2 regions of the Mycobacterium avium subsp. avium genome follow, and region 1 is predicted to be linked to the other one. Evidence: predicted binding sites of a transcription regulator. Region 1 holds the regulator's gene; the other holds the start of a gene.
The links. Region 1 encodes HspR, which represses chaperone genes until heat shock. Its sites were predicted from a motif close to ANNTGAGTNNNNNNNACTCANNT; they were not measured.
Positions count from the first base shown of each region.

Region 2: lon (endopeptidase La) is a predicted target of HspR. The motif match lies at 4,197-4,219, and genes of this name have one in related genera.

Region 1 is NZ_CP046507.1:4,493,404-4,499,256, forward strand. Features, by position in the region: gene MAA44156_RS23750 (polyprenyl synthetase family protein) at 1-3,912, opposite strand, end outside; gene MAA44156_RS21110 (heat shock protein transcriptional repressor HspR) at 4,055-4,450, opposite strand; gene dnaJ (molecular chaperone DnaJ) at 4,450-5,628, opposite strand; gene grpE (nucleotide exchange factor GrpE) at 5,689-5,853, opposite strand, start outside.
Region 2 is NZ_CP046507.1:1,694,175-1,700,027, reverse strand. Features, by position in the region: gene MAA44156_RS07820 (peroxiredoxin) at 1-485, shown strand, start outside; gene MAA44156_RS07815 (alkyl hydroperoxide reductase) at 525-1,061, shown strand; gene MAA44156_RS07810 (alpha-amylase family protein) at 1,072-2,406, shown strand; gene MAA44156_RS07805 (DUF1810 domain-containing protein) at 2,403-2,840, opposite strand; gene MAA44156_RS07800 (alpha-hydroxy acid oxidase) at 2,859-4,121, shown strand; gene lon (endopeptidase La) at 4,233-5,853, shown strand, end outside.

The DNA.
Region 1 (5,853 bases):
GCCAGTGTCTCCACGCCGATGGTGTCGGTGATCAGACATGACGGGGCCCGGTATCCGCCCTTCTCGACCTTCGCCCGGGCCTCGATGAGCGCGGTCAACAGCTGGGCGGGGCTGATCCCGGGCACCAGCTGCGACGGCGTCGTCGCCGTCAGGAGCCCGGGGATCACCGCGGCGTCGAAATCGGCGGCCAGCTTGGCGGTGTAGTAGACGATGGTGGCCAGCAGTTCGTCGGGCGTCGGGGCGATGGCCGCGGCCAGCGTCACCTCGAACGGCTTGGGCAGCGAGGTGAGCGGCAGGAAGTTGTTCGGCGGGTTGACGTTGTCGTTGGGCACCGTCGTCTGGCTGGGGTCGCCGGTGTCCCAGTGCGGGATGGCCTGCCAGGCCACGCTGCACTGCTCGAACGTCTCTTTGACCGTTTGGTTGGCGAGGGCCCAGCAATTCGTTGGGCACGAATCTGGATTGCACGTCGATGAGGGACTGCCGGTACTCGTCGGCGGCGCGCAGTCGCGCCTCGAGCTGGAAGCTCCACAGCGGCGCGGCGGCCTGGGCGCACAGGAAGGCAATCGCCTCCTCGTGATCGGCGCCGAAATTCCTGCCCGGTTCGCCCTGCTCGGCATAGACCACGCCAAGTATCCTGTCGTGCAACGTGATTGGAGCGGCAAGGACGGAGTTGGTCGCCGCCGCACGGTCGGCGGCGACGATCACCGGCGCGCCGCCGTCGATCACTCGGCGCACGATGTCGCGGCGGTAGGGAACCTCCGTCCACGGCCCTTCGACGATCAAGACCTCTCCGTGATCGTGGATGGCCCGCACCGACTGGTTGTCCGCCTCGCCGGTGATGAACAGGACGCGGCCCGCGCCGGTGGTGTCGGCGACCGAGCCCAGGATGATGTTGGCCAAGGCGTCCGGGGTGCGCGCCCCCGACAGCGCGTGCACCAGCTGGTGGGCGCCGAGCGGGTCGATGCCGGCCGAGCCCGTCCGAAGATCGCGGCGCAGCAGCCACGGGTGTTCCCGGGCCAGCCAATCGGCGCGCACCGCGAAACCCAGATTCAGCCAGCGCTGGTAGGCCGAGCGCAGCATGTGTTCGCGCAGGGTCTGCCGCCCGGTCTCGGCATAGAGGGCGGCGGCCTCCTCGTGGGCGCGCGCACTGATCGCCGGCAGCCGGTGCTCCTCGGCGAGCTCGATCGCCTGGTGCAGGTGACGTTCGGCCTTGCCGTGCTGCCCGCGCGCCCGCGCCCACGCGCCCTGGATCAGCGCGTAGGGCGCCGCGTAGTTCTCCGGTGCGCCGGCTGCCCATTTGCGGTGCGACGCCAGCGCCTGGCGGACGAACCGGATGGTTGCGGAATCCCTTGGCGCACAATGGATCATGCTGAGCGCGCCGATCAGGTGGACGAGTTGTGAGGCCGCGACGCCGGCCAAACCGCCGAGATGCTCGATCGCCTCCGTGGTGGCCTCGGCCGCGCCGGCGTGGTCGCCGCACCAGAAGTGCAGGCCCTGCTTCATGGCGGCGGCCGCGCCCAGGGCCACCTCGTCGCCCTGCTGCCGGGACGCCGGTAACACCTGCCGCTCGTCGTAGCCGCTCTCGCCGGCCAGCAGGAAGGGGTCGGCGCTGCGCCCCATCAGGTTCAGGCAAAGCTGTTGCACGGCCTGGCACAGCGCGCTGGGCACCGGCTGGGAACGGATGTGCGGGATGAGGGAGCTGGCGAGCGCGTCGATCTCCGGGAGCGGCCGGCCGACCCAGAACGACTGGGAGAGCAGGACCGCGGTCAGGAATCCGGCGTTTTCCTGGTCGCCCCGGTCGAGCGCCTCCTCGACGGCGTCGCGCAGCTCGCCCAGGCCGTCGCGGATCGGGTGGCGCCAGTGGTGGATGTAGTCGAGGTACATGAACACCGTCTGCGGGCGGGCCTCGCGGAGTTCCGGTCGCTGGGCCAGCAGCATGCCGACCTCGCCGAAGCGCTGGCTGCCCGCGTGGTCGCCGAGCAACACCAGGACGATCCCGTAGCCGGTGATGACCAGCGGCGAGGACGACGTGTGGCCGTGGGCCAACGTGAGCTCCAGTTGCTTGCGCACCAGCAGGGGTAACAGGTTGGGCCGCACCAGGACCGCCATGTTGCACAGTTCGGCGAGGATCGGGTGCAGTGCGATGACCCGCTGGTCGGTGCAGTGCGGCAGCTGCAGCAGCCGTTCGGTGCTCCAGCGGGCCATCGTGAGCCGCATCCGCACGATCGCGTTGCCCATGCGTGGCTTGCCCGCCTGGGTCGCCACCCGTTCGCCGAGCTCGTCGAGGGCCGCAAGCCCGATCTCGAGCGCCTCCTGCAGACGGTTTTCGGCCACCCTGCCCTTCATCCGCAGGTAGGCCAGTCGCGCGCGGTCCGGGGGCTCGCGCAGGAACTCCTCGGCCTCGTCGAGCAGGGCGTTGAGCACCGGCACGTCACCGACCCGCAGCGCGGCATCGGCGGCGTCGAGCGCAAGCTCCCGGGTCAGCACGAACTGCCCGGCCCAGCGTTGCTCGCCGAGCAGGTCCAGCGCGTCGCGGCAGTATCCGAGCGCCAGGGGAAAGGAGGCCTGCGCCCGGGCCTGGTGCGCGGCCCGCCGCAGCACCTCGACGAACCGGGTGCGTTCGGCCTCGTCGGCCACGGCGAGGCCGCCGACGCCGACGTGGCGGGCGGCCTCGAACAGGCGATCGTCCCCGAGGGTGATCAGCCGCCGGCCGATGCGCAGGTGCACGGCGCGCATCTCGTCGGGCGACAGTCCCGCGCGCGCCGCCTCGGCCACCCGGTCGTGGCTGAACCGGTAGCGGGCGTCGCGGCTGATGGCGTTGCTGATCCGCTGGCCGGTCATGTCGAGGGCTTCGAGCAGGCGCAGCTCGAGGCAGGCCCACAGCGCGTGGGCCACGACGTCGGGCGTCCGCGCGGCCGCTGCCGCGGCGTCGTCGAGGTCGAATTCGCCGCCGATGCACGACAGCGCGCTCAACACCTCCCGGTCGGCGGGGCGGAGCTGGTCGAGGTAGCGGCCGAGGAACTCGGCGGCGGTGGCCGAAACCTCGATCGAGGTGAGCACCCGCAGGTCCCAGCGCGGGGGCCCGCCGGAGCCGACCGGGAGCAGCGCGCCTTCGCGCTGCGCCCGGTACAGCAGCTGACGGACCTGCAGCGGGTTGCCCCCGGTGCGGTGGTGGAACTCGGCGGCCACCTCGGGCAGCTCCCCGCTTTGGCCGCACACGGTGGCGAGCAGCTCCTCGACGTCGTCGCGGGCCAGCGGTTCGAGCTCGATCGTGGTGAGGTTCTCCGCTGCGATCCCCGCCGCGGCGGGGTCGAACCCGCCCGCGCGGTGCGCGCCGACGACCAGCAGGTCGCGCAGCGACACCGTCAACAACTCGGCGAGCAGCAGCAGGGTATCCCGATCGGCCCACTGCAGGTCGTCGATCGCCAGCACCACGGTCCGGTAGGACGCGGTGGCGGACAGCAGCCGGGTGGCGGCGCGGTGCAGCTGCCGGCGGGAATCCGTGGCGTCGAGTTCCGGGTGGGACGCGGTCTCGCCCAGCACCCGCGGCAGGTCGGGGACCAGTTCCCCGAGCACGCCGGCGATCGGCGACACCCCGCCGGCCAGATCCGCGCGCCAGCGGTCACGTTCGGCCGGGGCCGTCGCCGCCATGGTGCGGACCAGCGATCCGAGCGCGTCGCGCACCGCGGCGTACGGCGCCGGCGCGCCGTCCCGGCACCTGCCGTAGGCGAAGACACAGCCACGCCCGGCCACCTCGACGCCGAAGGCCTTCATCAGTGCCGACTTGCCGACGCCCGGCACCCCGCTGATCAGGACGCATTCCCCGCCGCCGCGCGCCGCCGCGTCGACCGCGGCCCGGAGCCGGGCGAGCTCCCGCTGCCGGTCGGTCACCCGGTCGTCGAGGTCGAGCACCGGAGCCGTCACGGCACGGCGCCCGCTGTGGCTAATTTGCTGCCCCGCCCGCTCAGCGGTTCTCCGCTGGTCACCGGCCGACTATAACGCAGGCCCGGCAAATCGGCGGAGTGAATTCAGCCGCGTGGCGATGCGGGTCTGATCAGGCCCGGGTCCCGCCCTTGCGCGGCTGCCACACCACCAGCGCGGTGCTCTTGGGCAGCACCGCCAGGTCGCGCCGCTGGCCGGCGCGCACCTGCGCCAACTCCTCGGTCAGCTCCTTGACCCGCGCCTGCAGCGCCTCGACCTGATTGGTCAGCTCGATGATCCGCTTGATGCCGGCCAGGTTGACGCCTTCGTCCTGGGAGAGCCGCTGCACCTCGCGCAGCAGGTCCACGTCGTGCTCCGAATACCGCCGTCCCCCACCGGACGTGCGCTGCGGGCTGACCAGGCCGAGCCGGTCGTAGGTGCGCAGCGTCTGGGCGTGCATGCCGGCCAACTCGGCGGCCACCGAGATCAGGAACGTCCGGGATTCGTGTCCTTTCCGGTTCTTGGCCATCAGCGGTTACCTGCCCATCCCGCCCGTGGGTCGAAGCCGCTGGCGCGCTCGGCGGCCGCGTAGGCCTCCAGCGCCTCCTGAGCGGCGCCGTCCAAATTCGGTGGCACCGCGACCTTTACCGTCACCAGCAGGTCGCCGTGGCCGCCGCTGCGCTTGGGCACCCCGCGTCCGCGCACCCGCAGGATGCGGCCGTCGGCGGTGCCCTTGGGCACTCGAACCCCGACCTTGCCGTCCAGTGTGGGCACCGATATGGTTGAGCCCAAAGCCAATTCGGTGAAACTGACGGGAACGGTCACGGTCAGGTCGTCGCCGTCGCGGCCGAACACCTTGTGCGGCCGCACATGTACCGTCACGTACAGGTCGCCCGACGGCGCGCCGCGCAGCCCGGCCTCGCCCTGACCGGGCAACCGGATGCGCTGCCCGTCCTCGACGCCGGGCGGGATCCGCACGTTGATGGTGCGGGTGCGGGTGGTGACCCCGGTGCCCTTGCACTCGTCGCAGGGGTGCTCGATGATCGAGCCGCTGCCCCGGCAATCGGTGCAGGGCTCGGAGAAGCCGAAAGCGCCCTGGTTGCGGCTGATTACGCCGGAGCCGTTACAGGTGGGGCACACCTTGGGGCTGGTGCCGGGGCGTGCGCCGCTGCCGTGGCAGTTGGTGCACGGCGCCGGGCTGGTCAGCCGCAGCGGCATCGCCACGCCCTTGGCGGCCTCGACGAAATCCAGCTGGGTCTCGGTTTCGAGGTCGTTGCCGCGGCGCGGCCGGCTGGGCCGGCCGCCCGAAGCGCGCCCGAACAGGCCGCCGAACAGGTCGCCGATGTTGGTGCCGCCGCTGCGGCCGGCGGCGTCGAACAAATCGTTGAGGTTGAACTCCGCCCCGTCCCCGCCGACGTTGAAGCCGCCGAACCCACCGGTGTCGAACCGGCGCCCGCCGAAACCGCCTCCGGCGAAAAGCCTTCGGGTTTCGTCGTATTCCTTGCGCTTGGCCGGGTCCGACAACACGTTGTGCGCCTCGGAGACCGCCTTGAATCGTTCGCCGGCGGCGGGATTGTCGGGGTTGGCATCCGGGTGTAGATCGCGCGCCAGCTTGCGGTAGGCGCGTTTGATCTCTTCGGGACTGGCGTCAGAGGAGACGCCCAGCTCCTTGTAGAAGTCTTTTTCGACCCATTCACGCTGGGCCATGCCGCGTCACCCCCTCACCACTTTCTGTTGGTCTGTCTTCCAATGTGCTGATTGTGTGATCTAGTCACCGGATGCGCCGGCGTTATCGTCCGATTCGGGCGGCCGGGTTTCGGCGGCCGAGGCGGTGGGCTCGTCGGTGGCCGCGGCTTCCCCGTCGCCTTCCTCGGTGACCGTGTCGACGACGCCGACCAAGGCGTGGCGCAGCACCTGATCGCCGAGCTTGTA
Region 2 (5,853 bases), 2.2 Mb from region 1:
TCACCACCATCACCAGCGAGGACCACGCCGGCAAGTGGCGCGTGGTGTTCTTCTGGCCCAAGGACTTCACCTTCGTCTGCCCCACCGAGATCGCCACCTTCGGCAAGCTCAACGACGAGTTCGAGGACCGCGACGCGCAGGTGCTCGGCGTCTCGATCGACAGCGAGTTCGTCCACTTCAACTGGCGCGCCCAGCATGAGGACCTGAAGAACCTGCCGTTCCCGATGCTCTCGGACATCAAGCGCGAACTGAGCCTGGCCACCGGTGTTCTCAATGCCGACGGCGTGGCCGACCGGGCCACCTTCATCGTCGACCCGAACAACGAGATCCAGTTCGTCTCGGTCACCGCGGGTTCGGTGGGCCGCAACGTCGAGGAAGTGCTGCGGGTGCTGGACGCGCTGCAGTCCGACGAGCTGTGCGCGTGCAACTGGCGCAAGGGTGACCCGACGCTGAACGCCACCGAACTGCTCAAGGCCTCTGCTTAATTCGGGCCCGGCTGGGTACAAGCCTGATCAGGAGGCGAGATGAGCGTCGAGAATCTCAAGGAAGCACTGCCGGAGTACGCCAAGGATCTCAAGCTGAACCTGGGCTCGATCACGCGCACCACCGAGCTCAACGAGGAGCAGCTCTGGGGCACGCTGTTGGCCAGCGCCGCGGCGACCCGAAACACGCAGGTGCTCACCGAGATTGGCGCCGAGGCGGCCGACACCCTGTCCGCCGAGGCGTACCACGCGGCGCTGGGCGCCGCATCGGTGATGGCGATGAACAACGTGTTCTACCGGGGCCGCGGCTTCTTGGACGGCAAGTACGACGACCTGCGTGCGGGATTGCGGATGAACATCATCGGCAATCCCGGCGTGGAGAAGGCGAACTTCGAGCTGTGGTGCTTCGCCGTTTCGGCCATCAACGGATGCCCGGACTGCGTGGCTTCGCACGAGCACACGCTGCGCGAGGCGGGCGTCAGCCGGGAGACCATCCAGGAGGCGCTCAAGGCCGCCGCGATCATTTCCGGTGTCGCCCAAGCGATCGTCGCCTCCCAGACGCTGGCGACCGCCGGCTGACCGTGCCGTCGTGGCCAGTGTCGTGACCGGACCCGACTGGGTCCAGCACGTCATCTGGTGGCAGGTCTATCCGCTGGGGTTCGTCGGCGCGTACCCGCTACCGCAGTCCAGCGAGCCGCCGCAACCGGAACAACACCGGTTGCGGCGGCTCGTCGACTGGTTCGACCACGCGATCGAACTCGGCGCCTCCGGCATCGCGCTGGGCCCGATCTTCGCCTCCCGGACCCATGGCTACGACACCACCGACCACTACCGCATCGATCCCCGGCTCGGCGACGACGCCGACTTCGACCACCTCATCGCGCAAGCGCACCGGCGCGGCCTGCGGGTGCTGCTCGACGGCGTGTTCAACCACGTCGGTGTGGATTTCCCGCGGTATCGCGCCGCCATCGACTCTGACGATCACGCCGCCGCCCGCTGGTTTCGCGGTAGTCGCGGGCGTTTTCACACCTTCGAGGGCCACGACGGCCTGATCACCCTCAACCACGACAATCCCGAGGTCGTCGACTACACCGTCGACGTCATGGCGCACTGGCTGGGACGCGGCGCCGACGGCTGGCGGCTGGACGCGGCTTACGCTGTGCCGGAATCGTTTTGGGCGGCCACCCTGCCCCGGGTGCGCGACCGCTACCCGCAGGCCTGGTTTGTCGGCGAATTGATCCACGGCGACTACGCCGCGGTGGTGCGGGCCGCCGGCTTCGACTCGGCCACCCAGTACGAGCTGTGGAAGGCGATCTGGAGCAGCCTCAACGACGGCAACTTCTATGAACTGGACTGGGCGCTGCAGCGGCACAACGCATTTCTGGGCCGGTTCTCGCCGCTGACCTTCATCGGCAACCACGACGTCACCCGGATCGCCAGCCAGCTGAACAACCCCGCGCACCTGGCGCACGCCCTGGTGCTGCTGCTGACGGTCGGCGGGGCGCCCAGCGTGTACGCCGGCGACGAGCTCGGCTTTCGCGGAATCAAGGAGGAACGGTTCGGCGGCGACGACGCGGTACGGCCCGAGTTCGACTCTCCCCCAATACCATTGGATGACTTCGGCACGAAGGTGTGGAGGCTGCACCAGTACCTGATCGGGCTGCGCCGCCGCCATCCCTGGCTGCACGCGGCCACCACCACCGCGCTGCTGCTGCAAAACCGGCACTACGTGTACGAGACCCGCAGCGGCGATGAGGCCCTGCTGATCGTGCTCAACATCGGCGATGAGCCGCTGCGGGTTTCGCTCGACGAGCTGGGCGGCCGGCGCGGGCGGGTGATCGGCGGCTCGGCGGCCCCACCGCCGGAGGTGCTCGACACGGTGGTCGTCGAGCCGCAGGGCTGGCGGATCCTGAGCCCGATCTAGGAGTCCGCCAGGCGGGCCAGCGTCACCGGGTCCTGCCGGCCGTCGTAGTACTTCTGCAGGACCGCCAGGAAGTCAGCGTTGTCGTCGGTCGCGTGCGCGAACAGCGTCATCGACGAGCACAGCTTCAGGTCGTCGGGCGAGCCGAAGATCTGCCCGACGGATCGGCCCTGCACCCGCTCGACCAGTCGGGCGCATTCGTGCAGACGCGGCCCGAGCAGCTCGTGGCGCAGGTAGGCGCGGGCCTCCGGCAGCGACGAGATGCCGTACCGGTCCGCCATCGCGCTGCCACCCAGGCCGCGCAGCTGCGGAAAGACGAACCACATCCAATGGCTGCGTTTTCGCCCAGCACGCAACTCGTCGACGACGTCGGCGTAGACCGGCTCCTGGGCGTCCACGAAGCGTTTGAGATCGAACGGGTCGGCGGCCGAGTCCATATGACTACGGTGGCACATGTGGGAGTCCAACGGCGAGTGCCCAGGGTGCGCGACCTCGCGCCACTGATGCAGTTCAAGCGGCCCGAGTTCAACGCGACCAAACGCCGCCTGCGATCCGCCCACACCATCGAGGACCTGCGCCGCATCGCCAAACGCCGCACCCCGAAGGCGGCCTTCGACTACACCGACGGCGCCGCCGAGGACGAGCTGTCCATCCAGCGCGCCCGACAAGCCTTCCGCGACATCGAGTTTCACCCGACGATCCTGCGTGACGTCAGCACCGTGACCGCGGGATGGGATGTGCTGGGCGGGCCGGTGGCGCTGCCGTTCGGGATCGCCCCGACCGGCTTCACCCGGCTGATGCACACCGAGGGCGAGATCGCCGGTGCGCGGGCGGCGGCGCGGGCGGGCATCCCGTTCTCGCTGTCCACCCTGGGCACCTGCGCGATCGAGGACCTGGCGGCCGCAGTTCCCCAGTCGCGCAAGTGGTTTCAGCTGTACATGTGGAAAGACCGGGAACGCTCGATGGCGCTGGTGCGCCGGGCCGCCGACGCAGGTTTCGACACCCTGCTGGCCACCGTCGACGTCCCGGTGTCCGGGGCGCGGCTGCGGGACAACCGCAACGGCATGACGATCCCGCCGACGCTGACGCTGCGCACCGTGCTGGACGCGGTGCCGCACCCGAAATGGTGGTTCGACCTGTTGACCACCGAGCCGCTGGCGTTCGCGTCGCTGGATCGCTGGCCCGGCACCGTCGCGCAGTATCTGAGCACCATGTTCGACCCCAGCCTCACCTTCGACGACCTGGAGTGGATCAAGGCGCGGTGGCCGGGAAAGCTGGTGGTGAAGGGGATTCAGACGCTGGACGATGCCCGCGCCGTCGTCGACCGCGGCGCCGACGGCATCGTGTTGTCGAATCATGGTGGGCGCCAACTGGATCGGGCCCCGGTGCCGTTCCACCTGCTGCCCACCGTGGCGCGCGAGCTGGGCAAGCACACCGAGATCCTGCTGGACACCGGGATCATGTCGGGCGCCGACATCGTCGCGGCGATCGCGCTGGGGGCCCGCTGCACCCTGGTCGGGAGGGCCTATCTGTACGGGCTGATGGCCGGGGGTGAGGCCGGCGTGACCCGGGCGATCGAGATCCTGGCCGAAGGCGTGATCCGGACGATGCGGCTGCTGGGCGTCACCTGTCTCGAGGAGCTGTCGCCGCGGCATGTGACGCCGCTGCGGCGGCTGGCGCCGCTGCCGCCCGTCGAGCCGCCAGTGACGCCGGCGTGACGCTCGCCGGCCGACGGTGCGCGGGCGTGACGCTCGTAGCGAAACCGTCCTCGGGAACAAACCGGCGCCGGGCTGGGTTAAGCGCATCAGACTCAACTTTTGGAGGATTTGATGGCTGAGGCCTACTCGGTGCCGGTGCTGTTCGTCACCGACACCATCGTGTTGCCCGGGATGGTGGTGCCGATCGCGCTGGACGACGCGGCCCGCGCGGCGATCGACGCCGCTCAGGCGAGCGAATCCGGTCAGCTGCTGATCGCCCCCCGGCTCGAGGACCGCTACCCGTCTCACGGCGTGATCGCCAAGATCGTGCAGGTCGGGCGCATCGCCGGGGGCGGCACCGCCGCGGTGGTGCGCGGCGAGCGCCGGGCCCAGATCGGGGCCGGCACGTCCGGGCCCGGCGCGGTGCTGTGGGTGCAGGCGACCCCGGTCCCCGACGCCGCGATCACCGACGAGATCAAGACGCTGGCCGCGGAGTACAAGAAGCTGCTGCTGGCCATGCTGCAACGCCGCGAGGCCTGGGAGATCATCGACTACGTCAACCGGCTGACCGACCCGTCGGCGCTGGCCGACACCTCCGGCTACGCGTCCTACCTGACCAGCGCGCAGAAGCGCCAGCTGCTGGAAACGGTCGATGTGGCCGAGCGGCTGCGGGTGCTGATCGACTGGACCAGCTCGCATCTGGCCGAGGTCGAGGTCAGCGACAAGATCGCCGAGGACGTGCGCGAGGGCATGGAGAAGACGCAGAAGGAATTCCTGCTGCGCCAGCAGCTGGCCGCGATCCGCAAGGAGCTGGGCGAGGGCGAACCGGACGGGTCCGATGAGTACCGGGCCCGCGTCGAGGCCGCCGACCTGCCCGAGAAGGTCCGCGAGGCCGCGCTGCGCGAGGTCGGCAAGCTGGAACGCGCCAGCGACCAGAGCCCGGAATCCGGCTGGATCCGCACCTGGCTGGACACCGTGCTGGAGCTGCCGTGGAACGTGCGCACCGACGACTCCACCGACCTGAAGGCGGCCCGGGACATCCTGGACGCCGACCACCACGGCCTCGACGACGTCAAGGACCGCATCGTCGAGTACCTGGCCGTGCGCACCCGCCGCGCCCAGCGTGGGCTGCAGGTGGTCGGCGGCCGCGGCTCGGGTGCGGTGATGGTGCTGGCCGGCCCGCCCGGCGTCGGCAAGACGTCGCTGGGCGAGAGCGTGGCGCGGGCGCTGGGCCGCAAGTTCGTGCGCGTCGCCCTGGGCGGGGTGCGCGACGAGGCCGAGATCCGTGGCCACCGGCGCACCTACGTGGGCGCGCTGCCGGGCCGAATCGTGCGTGCGATCGGCGAGGCGGGATCGATGAATCCCGTTGTGCTGCTGGACGAAATCGACAAGGTCGGCTCCGACTACCGGGGCGACCCGAGCGCGGCGCTGCTCGAGGTGCTCGACCCGGCGCAGAACCACACGTTCCGCGACCACTACCTGGATCTGGACCTCGACCTGTCCGACGTGGTGTTCCTGGCCACCGCCAACGTCGTCGAGAACATCCCGTCGGCCCTGCTGGACCGGATGGAGCTGGTGACCATCGACGGCTACACCGAGGACGACAAGGTCGCCATCGCCCGGGACTACCTGCTACCCCGGCAGCGGGAGCGGGCGGCGCTGACCGAGGACGAGGTGACGGTGACCGATGCGGCGCTGCGCAAGATCGCCGCCGACTACACCCGCGAGCCGGGCGTGCGACAGTTCGAACGGC